DNA from 4 places in the Pseudoalteromonas piscicida genome. Region 4 is predicted to be linked to each of the others. Evidence: predicted binding sites of a transcription regulator. Region 4 holds the regulator's gene; each other region holds the start of a gene.
The links. Region 4 encodes sigma-54, which starts transcription at its own class of promoters, with help from an activator protein. Its sites were predicted from a motif close to GTTGGCACGNNNNTNGNNT; they were not measured.
Positions count from the first base shown of each region.

Region 1: a site for sigma-54 is predicted at 1,261-1,279, ahead of B1L02_RS11135 (flagellar basal body rod protein FlgF). Genes of this name have one in related genera too.
Region 2: a site for sigma-54 is predicted at 1,301-1,319, ahead of glnA (glutamate--ammonia ligase). Genes of this name have one in related genera too.
Region 3: a site for sigma-54 is predicted at 2,108-2,126, ahead of B1L02_RS03165 (DUF3192 domain-containing protein). Genes of this name have one in related genera too.

Region 1 covers NZ_CP021646.1:2,377,881-2,381,064, forward strand. Annotated here, with positions in the region: gene flgG (flagellar basal-body rod protein FlgG) at 1-443, opposite strand, end outside; gene B1L02_RS11135 (flagellar basal body rod protein FlgF) at 460-1,224, opposite strand; gene flgE (flagellar hook protein FlgE) at 1,349-2,749, opposite strand; gene B1L02_RS11145 (flagellar hook assembly protein FlgD) at 2,791-3,184, opposite strand, start outside.
Region 2 covers NZ_CP021646.1:173,129-176,312, forward strand. Annotated here, with positions in the region: gene glnA (glutamate--ammonia ligase) at 1-1,242, opposite strand, end outside; gene B1L02_RS00780 (ABC transporter permease) at 1,616-3,184, opposite strand, start outside.
Region 3 covers NZ_CP021646.1:667,972-671,155, forward strand. Annotated here, with positions in the region: gene B1L02_RS03155 (hybrid sensor histidine kinase/response regulator) at 1-669, shown strand, start outside; gene B1L02_RS03160 (diguanylate cyclase domain-containing protein) at 679-1,581, shown strand; gene B1L02_RS03165 (DUF3192 domain-containing protein) at 1,649-2,029, opposite strand; gene B1L02_RS03170 (D-2-hydroxyacid dehydrogenase) at 2,227-3,174, opposite strand.
Region 4 covers NZ_CP021646.1:3,697,602-3,700,785, reverse strand. Annotated here, with positions in the region: gene rapZ (RNase adapter RapZ) at 1-45, opposite strand, end outside; gene ptsN (PTS IIA-like nitrogen regulatory protein PtsN) at 38-496, opposite strand; gene hpf (ribosome hibernation promoting factor) at 498-785, opposite strand; gene B1L02_RS17020 (RNA polymerase factor sigma-54) at 815-2,314, opposite strand; gene lptB (LPS export ABC transporter ATP-binding protein) at 2,361-3,086, opposite strand; gene lptA (lipopolysaccharide transport periplasmic protein LptA) at 3,086-3,184, opposite strand, start outside.

The DNA.
Region 1 (3,184 bases), 1.3 Mb from region 4:
TGTGCATCGTCGGGCACATTCATTTCAGGTAACACAGGGAAACCTGCACCTGAAGTAACGATCCGACCTTCTTCATCTGTCGTGAACTGACCGTTTCTTGAGTAAGCGGTTGTGCCATCTGGCATCTGAATCTCAAAAAAGCCCGGACCTTGGATCATCCAATCCAAAGAGTTTTCGGTACTTAACATATTACCTTGAGAGAAGTTCTTTTGGTTGGCAACCACTTTGGCACCAGCACCAAGCATCAAACCAGACGGTAATTCTGTATCTTGAGAGCTGCGACCACCGGGTTGGTTGATATTTTGATACAGTAAGTCTTCGAATATCGCCCGACTCTTTTTGTAGCCGACGGTACTGGCGTTCGCCAAGTTGTTCGAAATAACTGAAATATCAGTTTGCTGAGCATCTAAGCCTGTTTTACTTATCCACAATGCCGGATTCATAATCTCTACCTCACTCTTAAACTATGCGTAGGAGCGAAGTGTGTCGCTCATCTATTTCTTCAGCTGTTTTCATCAGCTTAATTTGCATTTCAAATTGTCTTTGATGGTTGATCATATCCACCATCTCGTGAACAGGATTGACGTTGGACATCTCTAAGAAGCCACTCATCACTTTTGCAGTTGGAGATATTTCACAAAAGCCACAGATCCCATCTTCTAACTTGTCCTCTCTTGGTCTAAATAGGCCGTCGTTGCCTTTTTGTAGCTTACTATTATCTGCTTCAATAATTTTTAGCCTATCAACCACTTCGAGAAAATTAGCGGGAGCGCCTTGTGGACGCACTTGAATAGAGCCATCGTCACTAAACACCACTTTATCAACGGGAATAGGTAAAACAATAGGTCCACCTTCGCCAATAAGTTGACGCCCGTGAGCTGTGACTAACGCACCGTCATTACGAATGTTAAGGGTGCCGACTTTGGTATAAGCTTCTTCGCCGGAGTCATCAACGACGCTGATCCACGACTTGTCATCGACTGCAATATCAAGCTCACGGCCAGTTTCAACGATTGCACCGCCGGTCATATTGGTTCCTGGGCGTTCTTGCATAGCAAAAACCCGTGAGGGCAACCCTTCACCGAATGCTTGCATTGAGCGCGCTTGAGCAAAATCTGCTTTGAAGCCAGTCGTGTTGGCATTAGCAAGGTTATTCGCCTTAAGTGCCACACCACGTAAGCTTTGCTTAGCGCCTGACATTGCGATATACACCATTTTATCCATGACGATGACCTATAAAATTCAAACTTAATCTAGTTAATGCAAGCACAGTGCCAAAGTGATGAGATGTTTTTGACGGACATAAAAAAGGCTGCCTTTGGAAGCAGCCTTTGGAGGGCATAATATATTATCGGATCTGCAATATATTTTGTTGTAATGTTGAGTTAACCTCAAGCGCTCGAGAGTTCGCCTGGAAGTTACGTTGAGCACTGATAAGGTCAACTAACTCGTTCGTCAGGTTAACGTTAGATTGCTCTAACGCCGATGAACTAATACCACCAAGCGTACCAGTGTTTGGCTCGCCCGCAAGTGGCTCACCAGAAGATAGGCTTTTCTTCCACTCAGTATTACCAATCGCCTGAAGGCCTTGAGAATTTGGGAAGCGTACTAGTGCCACTTGCCCTAAGAAAGTCGAGTCGCCGTTAGTATATGAAGCCACTACTTTACCATCAGTACCAATATCAATACCAGCCAAGCGGCCAACGGTTGCACCGTCTTGCTCCAGTGCTTTTACTTCAAATCGACCTGATGAATATTGTGTCGGTAACTTCTGAGCAGTGTTTGCTTCATCACGCCAGTTAACAACAATATCATTCGGGAAGGTTGCGCCGTTGTCTAGCAAGTTTGACATACCAATAGTTGGGTCTGTCGTATCTTGAGGACCAGCTAAACTAAGTGGATTAAAAGTTGTTCCAGCGTTGTTACTAAATGTTAGTGGTGAAGCTGATGGATCGTCCGCAGTTTGCGAAGGAATACCACTTGCGTCAAAACGGAATACACTCACGGGTGTATAAGGAACAGGTGGTGTTGCAGCTGGATCAATTTGCTGTGCATTGTGGTTAAATGGCTTGTCGTCCATTGTTGCATAAGTTGACCATTCATTATCCGCCGTTTTTCTGAAGAATAACTGCAGTGTATGTGATTCACCCAATGAATCGTATACCGTAATCGCCGTTCTTGAGTTATATGAAGCTCGTTGTTCAGGATCAAAAGCGATTGTGGGTGGTTGCGCCGTCGCGTCTAGATTAAACGAGGTATAGATTTGCGACGTTGCTCGAGGCGAGCCCGATGCATCAGGAATTTGAACTGGTGATGTCGTACTTAAACTCAAAGAAGTGGTATCACCCGTCGATGGATCGACCGGAAAACCTTGCAAGTAGTCGCCCTTAGCATTCACAATAAAGTTATCTTTATTTAGTTTAAATGCACCAGCGCGAGAATACGTAAAATCCTGCGACTGAAGAGAGTTTGACATGGCAAAATAGCCTTCGCCCTCAATCGCCAAGTCTAGCGAGTTTTGCGTGAACTTTAATGACCCTTGGTGAAACTGCTGCGCTACCATCGTAGTTTGTACACCATCACCATTTTTCGTTTTGCCAGAGCTAAAAACCGAAGATGCATAAACATCAGCAAACTCTGCGCGAGATTCTTTAAACCCCGTCGTATTCACGTTAGCAATGTTGTTTGCTGTTACGTCCAAGTCTTTTTGCGCGGCGGCAATACCTGTCAGTGCTATATTGAAACTCATACTCTCACCTCTAAGTTCTTAAGGTTAATTCTTTAAAACTACTATGCTATTTCAGCAATATCAGTTAAGCGCACCGCGCCTTCTTTGGTATTAATGACGATGCCGTTAGCACCATTAACATTAACACTGTCTATATTTCTGAATGTGGCCGAAGGTAAAGTCTGATATTCACCTTCAATCATGCCTTCCGCTTTTATGGTGTATTCACCAGGAGGCATCATCTCACCATCTTTATTTTTACCATCCCAATCGAAACGTACGGCACCTACACTTTGCTCACCAAATTCGAGCGTCTTGACAAGCGCTCCTGATTCATCATAGATACCCACAGATAGATTCTGAACTGGTTCCTGTACAATCACAGAACCTTTGGTAAGTGCATCGTCGCCATGTTCTAACGTCGTTGATTCAAGTAATGCTTTTTTACCAATCAAC
Region 2 (3,184 bases), 600 kb from region 4:
AAGTGATGCTGCAACCGTTGGGATTTCTGCTGCTTCTTCCGCTGGTAGGTCGTATAAATCTTTATCCATTGCATCACCAGGGTGGATCTTATTGCGGATACCGTCAAGACCAGCCATCAACTGAGCTGCGAAAGCTAGGTATGGGTTAGCCGCAGGATCTGGGAAGCGTACTTCGATACGACGACCTTTCTCTGATGGGATCACTGGGATACGGATTGATGCTGAGCGGTTACGTGCTGAGTATGCAAGCATAACTGGCGCTTCAAACCCAGGTACTAGACGCTTATAAGAGTTTGTTGCTGGGTTAGTGAATGCATTGATTGCTTTAGCATGCTTAATGATACCACCAATGTAGTAAAGCGCTTCTTCAGATAGACCGCCGTACTTATCACCTGCGAAGATGTTCTTGCCGTCTTTAGCAAGTGATTGGTGACAGTGCATACCTGAACCGTTGTCACCAACGATTGGCTTAGGCATAAAGGTTGCTGTCTTACCATATAGGTGAGCCATGTTGTGAATAACGTACTTCATCTCTTGGATTTCGTCTGCTTTAGTTACCATAGTATTAAAGCGAGTCGCAATCTCATTTTGACCAGCAGTTGCTACTTCGTGGTGGTGCGCTTCAACAACGTGGCCCATCTCTTCAAGTACTAAACAAGTAGCAGCACGCCAATCATTAGACGAATCTACCGGTGCTACTGGGAAGTAACCACCTTTTACGCCAGGACGGTGACCTGTGTTGCCGCCTTCGTAGTCTTTGTCTGAGTTCCAAGACGCTTCTTCAGCATCGATTTTGTACATTGAGCCAGACATGTCAGTTTTAAATTTAACATCGTCAAACAAGAAAAACTCTGGCTCTGGACCGAATAATACGGTGTCTGCAATACCCGTTGAACGCATGAACTCTTCAGCGCGTTTAGCTACTGAACGTGGGTCACGCTCGTAACCTTGGTGTGTGTTTGGTTCAACCACGTCACAACGAACGATAAGTGTTGTTTCTTCTGCGAATGGGTCTAGCTTAGCACTTTCTGCGTCAGGCATAAGTACCATGTCAGATTCGTTGATGCCTTTCCAACCAGCGATAGATGAGCCGTCAAACATTTTGCCGTCTTCAAAGAAGTCTTCATCGGCTTGATGATGTGGGATCGATACGTGTTGTTCTTTACCTTTTGTATCTGTGAAACGTAAATCAACAAATTTTACGTCGTGCTCTTTAATAAAATCTAAAACCGATTGTGACATGTGTCCTCCGACTCGTTGGGTTATTTTTTGCTGCAATGTACTGCAATTGCACACAGATAAGCGTGATCTGTGCCATGTTTTTAAGTATTTGATAAATATTGATTTTTAACTTTTGGGAAATTTGGGAATTAGCTTGTTGCACTAATTTGGTGCGTAAATGTTTCATTATGGTGCGCAATTTGGTGCAAGCGATTCCCTGTGATAGTCACTTTATCTTCGGGTAAGTGTTTGGGGTATTGGTATAGTTTATGAAGTGCAACAAAGCAAAAATTAATTTAATCCGATAGCTGGAAACGGGGGTAGTAGTTTTAATAAAAAAAGCAAGGCGCCTTGAGGGAGACGCCCTGCCTTCAGGGAGTTGATTTCATCGAAGCTAGTTACTTCTCAATGAGTATAATGCGGGCTTGGTAATAACCCCGCTGGCGGCTAATACAGTTGTTGCAGCGGTAATGCCGATGATAAGCGACAGCGGCAATACGAATCCAAGCAGGGAGACACTAAACATGACCTCCGAGCTTGCCAACCATGCCATCGCTGCAACGGTTGCAAATGTCGCACATCCAAGAGCCGTACAGATCACTTTGGTATTTTCTCCGAGTAACCCCAGTACAATACTTTTTGGTGATGCGCCAATTGCCATACGTACTCCGAGTTCATAGCGACGCATAGAAACACCGTAATTGAGTACGCCATATATGCCAATTAGTGCGATAAGTAAGGTGATGGTTGCCAGAGAAAGCGCAGCCCAACCTGCAACTTGGTGAATTGCGAGTGAGTTAGATAGCTGTTGCGACAAAGGTTGAATTTCAGCAACACGCCAGCGTTTAGATATTTGCGCCATGGTTTGGTTTATGGATTGGGGAAGTATCTGCTGCCCTGCGTGCGTTTGAATAATAAACGCTGGTGTATAGGCTGACAGTCGATCCACAGCCCACATGCGAGCAGTGTCAGGCTTATCTGGAATGGCCAAATTTTCACTAATACCGATGATTTCATACTGAATATGACGACGGCCATTGAGCCAATAAAAGCGTTTGCCAATAGCGTCCCCTTGTGGCGCAAGTTGTTCTGCAAAGGCTTGATTAACAATAAGTACAGCTGATTGGCTATTCACATCTTCAGTGGTGAAATTGCGACCTTGTAGCAGACTAATCTCCATCAATGGCAGATAAGATTCGTCAACGATGTTGCCTGATACCGAGTATTGCGTCTGGAATCCTGAGTCAGTCGCAAGAAACGTACTGAGTCCAAATTCAATCGGTGTGCCAGTAGTTAAGCTTACCGCTTTGAATTGTGGGTTTTGTTTGAGCGCAGCGGTAACATCTAATAATTGTTGTCTGCGCTCGGCATAAAATGCATCTCTTTGTTCACGGGCTGGACGTTGCTCTACAAGTTGGTTGAGTTCAACCTCATAGCGTTCAGAGGTTGAGAAATTAGGTGATTGGTTAAGTAATCCCCATGCATTGATAAAAGTTTGCGAACAAGCGAGTAATAATAGGCTTGCTAGAAATAGTTGGCTAAAAATTAAGGCTTTTCGGGTTGCTGTTTTGATTTGGATCCCGGTGCCTTTTCCGCTGCTTTGGAGTTGGCTATTGAGCTGCTTAACGTTAATGCGTTTGCTCACGAGCCATGCCCCGAGCGATGCCAATAACACGGCAAGAATTAAGCACAAGGCAACCGTGATGAAATTTGTACTGAGGTTGAGTACGCCAGGTAGGCTTTCTGCAGTCACCAGCCTAAGTAAGTAGTAGCATAATTCACTCACCGCAAAGGAAAGCATTGCGGCGCAGCTTGTGAGGATTAAGAGTTCGATAAATATGCCCCGAGATAAGTGGCCGCGTCCAGCGCCTAATGCAGCCTTGATAGCCAAATCACGTTGCTGATTTACCGCTCTGGCTAGAATAAGGTTAGCAATGTTGGCACAAGCAATGAGTAGCAGGCA
Region 3 (3,184 bases), 1.1 Mb from region 4:
TTAAATTTAGATATTACTGAGAATATGTTAAAACAAAACGGTATCTCTACCGTAGGGCTTCAAAGCGCTGAACATATTGAGGAAGTTTGCCGCTCGCTGCGACCGGATATCATCCTGATGGATATCCATATGCCAAACATCGATGGCTATCAAGCGACCAAGCAGATCAGGGAAGTATGGTCTGAAACTGAGCTACCTGTTATCGCCTTGACCGCCAATGCAAGCAAAGAAGAACGGGCGAAAGCCACAGCCGTTGGCATGAATGATTATTTGGTAAAACCAATTAATAGCACACAGGCGTGCAAGGCATTGGCAAGCAATATTTTTCAATCAGATAAAACAGAAGAAGCCTTTTTCGATTATGAGTTTGCTTTATCACAAATGATGCAAAATGAAACGTTTTTGCAAACAATGTTAGATAAATTTGCTAAACTTTGCCATGATTACCTAGAACAGGTTGCTGAAATAGAGCAAGGTTCAGCATTATTTGAATTAGCACATGGAATTAAGGGCGCTGCTGCAGGTCTGGGCTTTAAGCGACTGGCGAAAGTTGCAAAAGACCTTGAAACGCAAAGCAAAACGATCACAACAATAACAAATCGCACTGACTTGGATGTGTTAACAAATGCACTTTCACAGGTGGTGTGCTTTATCGAGCTAAAAAGGTAGCGTCATAAGATGCAGCAAGCTGAGCACATTTTTATTATTGATGATGACCCAATAAACAAAATGGTCCTAAGTAATACATTGGGTGAGGGTCATAGACTATCCCAAAGCACAGGCACTAAGTTTTGTATTGATGAACTCAAAGCGAGTAAACCAGACCTTATCATTTTAGATGTGTTAATGGCTGATGGCGCTGGTTTTTCTATTTTAGAATGCCTAAAGAGGGATGCGAGCACCTATGGTATTCCGGTTGTCGTGATCTCCGGTAGCGTGAGCTTTAAAGACGAAGCAAGAGGCTTGGAGTTAGGGGCGGTGGATTATATTACTAAACCCTTCAATCCCTTGATTGTAAAAGCCAGGATCAAAAACCATTTAGCGATAAAAAAGAAAAATGACCTGCTCGAAAAGCTGGCCTCTATCGATGGTTTGACGGAGTTGCCCAATCGTAGATATCTAGATGAAGCTATGAAATCAGCATTAGAGAGCGCGAAAATAGATGGCTGTGCGTTTACCGTTATGCTCGCTGAGGTAGATTATTTTAAAACGTTTAATGAGCACTATGGCTATATGCATGGTGATGATTGCTTATTTAAGGTAGCCAAAGCGCTAGAAGAAGCCGCAACAAGACGCTCTCTATTCATTGGCCGTTTTGATGGTACTCGTTTTGCGTTGGTGCTAACTCAGCATAATATCGATGTAATTAGTGAGATTGCCGAATCGCTACACAACTCAGTCAATGCGTTAAAAATCCCCCATATCGCCTCACCCATATGTGCCCATGTGAGCGTTAGCATTGGTGCGGTTCATATTGAAAATCACTGTAGTAATGAGCTAGCTGAACTGATAAAAGTGGCTGATACTGCCCTTGCCGCTGCACAAAAACAGCAAAGCATGGTATTTATTAAAGCATTATAAATATGGAAAGTCATATGTGGGACGAAAGCATATCCGCATTATTCACCATCCTTGGTGCGATAAAACCTTACTGAATTTGTTGTAGTGCGCTGTCACCAAAGCCAACCAGTAGGTTGTTTTTGAATACCAATGGCGTGCACTCATCTTTTGTCACTTTGCCGTCTGAGTGTTTGCTATTAGTTGCATAGTAAAGCACTTGATAGTTGTCGCCGTCTTTTGACACCAACTCACTAAAATCAGGTGTGGCAAACATGTCTTTTACTGATGAGTAAGATACACCCATTTCAAGGTTGGCAATCTTTTCACGATTTTTGCGCTGTTTATGTTCCCAGTTAGACGAGTTGTATTCAGAAGCCCAACCATGCTCTACTTCACCGTCGGATACAGCAACGATACAGCCCGATAATAGAGTAGAGCTAAGCGCAGCCACTAACATTAATTTTTTCATTGTTGTTTTCCTTTTTAATTTTGTTGCTGAGCAAATAATGCAAACAGCCATTTGTTTTTGCTTGAATTATCACAAGAGTTGCAAACTCTTTGCCAACTAATAAAGTTTATATATATCAGTTTGTTGTTGGTTTTTAACCAGTTCGTAGTTGAGGGTTTTCACTAACATTTAGCTATATTACCTACTAAAACAATAATCTAGACCACCCGGTTTCTCGTTGTCCCAGCCAAAAAATTTTCAATATTAATGGCAATTTCGCTGACTAAACGTTCGATGGCCTCTTTACTTGCCCATGCCGTATGCGGTGTCAAAAGCAAGTTCTCACCTTGGTATTGAACAAGTGGATTACTTGCTTGTGCCGGCTCTTGTGTGAGGACATCCACAGCAGCACCAGCTATTTGCTTGTTAGTTAGCGCATCCACCAACGCGTGTTCATTGACTATGCCGCCTCTTGCGGTGTTGATAAGATAAGCATGATTTGGAAGTAGGGCGAATTCAGCACTCGCAATCAGGTTTTCAGTTTCAGCGGTAAGCGGGCAGTGAATCGATACAATATCTGCAATTCGCAGTGCTTCTTCAAAAGCCATTCGTCCTGCTCTAATCTCAGTTACGCCTCTACGTTCGGCAACAATTACCTGAGCTCCAAATGCTTGTGCGACTTTTGCAACGGCTTCTCCTAACGTTCCATGGCCTACGATCACAAAGTTTTTGCCTGCAATTTCATTGATGCTGTAGTCCAAACGACAAAACATGTCACTTTGCTGCCAAAGGCCTGCATGGCAGTCTTGTTGATAACGATGGATATTTGTCATTAAGTTACCAAGCATAGTAAAGGTGTGCTGCACGACAGAAGGGGTTGAGTAACCAGCCACATTAGCCACCGCAACTTGATGGGCTTTTGCGGCTGCTAAGTCGATGTTATTTACGCCCGTGGCCGCGACACAAATCAGCTGTAATTGCGGTAACGCCGCTATTGTTTCTTCATTTAGTTTTACTTTATTGGTGATGATGATTGCCGCATCTTTACAGCGTGTGATGATGTCATCACTGGATGTGGTGTCGTAAGACGTTAATGTGCCTAGTTTGGCAATGGGGGAAAGATCGGTTCCTGCAAGTGTTTTAGCGTCTAATACCACGATTTGCATTATTTTTATC
Region 4 (3,184 bases):
GCCACTGATAATGATAAGCTCGAGTCCTTTTTCTTCATCACTCATCAGATTCACCTTGGATCACTGCATATAACTCATCATCACTTTTTGCTTGCCTGAGCATTTTACAAAAAGACTTGTCTTTGAGTGTATCAGCAATCGCCGCTAAGGTCTTCAGGTGCTGTTGATTATCACCTTCAGGTACGATGAACGCGACAAAAATATCGACAGGCTGCTTATCTATGGCTTCAAACTGGATCCCTTGTTCGCTGACAAGGACCATTGCAAGGATTTTATCCAAACCTTCAAGTCGACCATGGGGAATAGCAATGCCTTTACCGATCCCTGTGCTGCCTAATTTCTCTCGCGCCATTAAAGCGTCCAAGATAGCATGTTGACTGGCATTCGGAATTTGGCTATGAGCCAGTTCGCTGATGTATTCTAAAATACGTTTTTTGCTATTAAAAAGGACCGCAGCTTTACTGCAGTCCTTGTTCACTAATTCACTTAATTTCATTTTAGTGTCGAGTGAGCTTCTCTTTGTGTTTAATAACTTGACGATCTAGCTTGTCGATAAGGCCATCAATTGCGGCATACATATCTTGATGCTCTGTTGATGCAAATAGCTCGCCGCCGTTTACGTGTAATGTTGCTTCTGCTTTTTGTACTAGTTTCTCGACATCAAGGATCACATGCACGTTATTGATATGATCAAAGTGCCTTTCTAGCTTCGCAAACTTGTTGGTGACATAGTCTCTTAATGAGTCAGTAATTTCTACATGGCGACCAGTTAGATTTAGTTGCATAAGCATTTTTCCTTCTTGGGTTTTACGTCTTATATCAAGCTTTTACGCTGATTTGACGGTGGAATGGCTAGGGATTCACGATATTTTGCAATCGTGCGTCTCGCTACCTTAATTCCTTGCTCAGCTAAGATATCTGCAATTTTGCTGTCACTCAATGGCTTAGCAGTATTTTCTGCAGCTATCAGCTTTTTGATAAGTGCTCTAATTGCTGTAGAAGAGCACTCACCTCCATTTTCTGTACTTACATGGCTAGAGAAGAAATACTTCAGCTCAAATATTCCCCGTGGTGTATGCATGTATTTTTGTGTCGTTACTCGTGAAATTGTGGACTCATGCATCTCAACCATTTCAGCAACATCATTTAGCACCATAGGGCGCATTGCTTCGGGGCCATGTTCAAAGAATGCCTGTTGTTGTTGCACAATGCAATTGGTAACTTTTAATAAAGTATCATTGCGGCTTTCTAAGCTTTTAATAAACCACTTTGCTTCTTGTAAATGTGAGCGAATAAACTGACTATCCGTGCTGGATTTCGCCGTTCTAGACATGGCAGCATAATGGTCGTTTACTCTTATTTTAGGCATAGCATCAGGATTTAGCTCTACGACCCAACGACCTTTTACTTTTTTCACCGATACGTCAGGGATAACATATTCAGGCTCTTCATGAATAATGCTTGCCGCTGGCTTTGGATTAAGACTATGAATTAACGTCATGACCTCTTTGAGGTCCGCCTCTTTAAGGCGCGTTTTCTTTGCCAAAGTTCGATAGTCACGGCTGGCAAGCAAGTCGATATGCTCTGTCAGGATCATTTTCGTTTCGGCAATCCATGGCGTATCTGGAGCGAATTGATTTAGCTGAATACACAAGCATTCTTGTAAACTGCGCGCTGCGATACCGACAGGGTCAAAAAGTTGAATGCGTTTGAGTACGGCTTCGACTTCATCCAGCTCAATAGGCTCTTCGCTATTTTCGTCATTAATGCTTTCTAAAATGTCTTCGCAAGATAAGGTTAAAATGCCTGACAGGTCTACCGCTTCAATAATCGCAATCGCGATAGCTCTATCGGTTGGGCTAAATGGCGTCAGTTCGAGTTGCCACATGAGATAATCATGGAGAGATTCAGAGGTTTCCCCTTGATAAACATTATCGTCATCAGGCAGAGGGCCTGAACTTGCAGCCGGCGCTGCACTCATGTACTCATCCCAAGTGACATCCATGGCAAGGTCATCACTCACAGTGTCTTTGCTCATGGCGGTATCTGAGTCTATTTCATAGTCACTAACAGGCACTTCATCGCCTGAATCTTGATTATCGTCAGCGCTGCTCTTTTCTTGGCCGTGTTGGTCAGCATTTTCGCCGTCAGTATTATCACCTTCTTCCACTTCCAACAATGGATTGCTGTCTAATGCTTCTTGTATTTCTTGTTGCAGATCCAAGGTACTAAGCTGCAGCAAGCGAATGGCTTGTTGCAGTTGCGGAGTCATTGTAAGTTGCTGCCCCATGCGCAGCTGTAATGATTGCCTCATGTATCTCTAACAATCCTTTTTAACAGTTATTAATACTACGTCTTAACTATAGCTTGAATTGTTCGCCTAGGTAGACATCTCTTACGGTTTGATCTGCCAAAACATGTTCTGGCGTGCCTGCAGCGATTAACTCACCATGTGAAACGATGTAGGCCTTTTCACATACGTCCAGTGTTTCTCTAACATTATGGTCGGTGATTAACACACCGATACCGCGGTTTTTTAGGTGCTCTATTATCGTCTTTATATCTAACACCGAAATAGGATCAACACCAGCAAAAGGTTCATCTAACAGGATAAACTTTGGGTTTGCGGCTAAAGCGCGAGCAATTTCTACTCGTCTTCTCTCACCTCCCGACAATGCCATGCCCTGTGAATCACGAATGTGTTGAATATTAAATTCATCTAGTAACTCGTTTAGTTCAGCTTCTCTTTCAACTTTAGATAAGTCTTTTCGAGTTTCTAAAATCGCCATCAAATTTTGATAGACAGTGAGTTTTCTAAAGATTGAAGACTCTTGTGGTAGATAGCCAATGCCGAGTCGTGCACGGCTGTGCATCGGCAGCAAAGTGATATCTTCGTCATCAATCTGAATAAAGCCTTTGTCGCTTGGTACTAGCCCTACAATCATGTAAAAAGTAGTGGTTTTGCCTGCGCCATTTGGTCCCAACAAGCCTACAATACTGCCAGCTTGAACACTTAAGCCAACATTCTTAACGACTTGGCGACCTTTATAACTCTTTGCTAAACCAGTTGCTTTGAGCTCGCTCATTAATTATTACCTTCTTCCTGCGCTTTTTTGTCTTTTGCGTCTTTTTTATCATCCACAGGAACAAGGATGGTTCTGACACGAGAATCTTCCTGATCTGA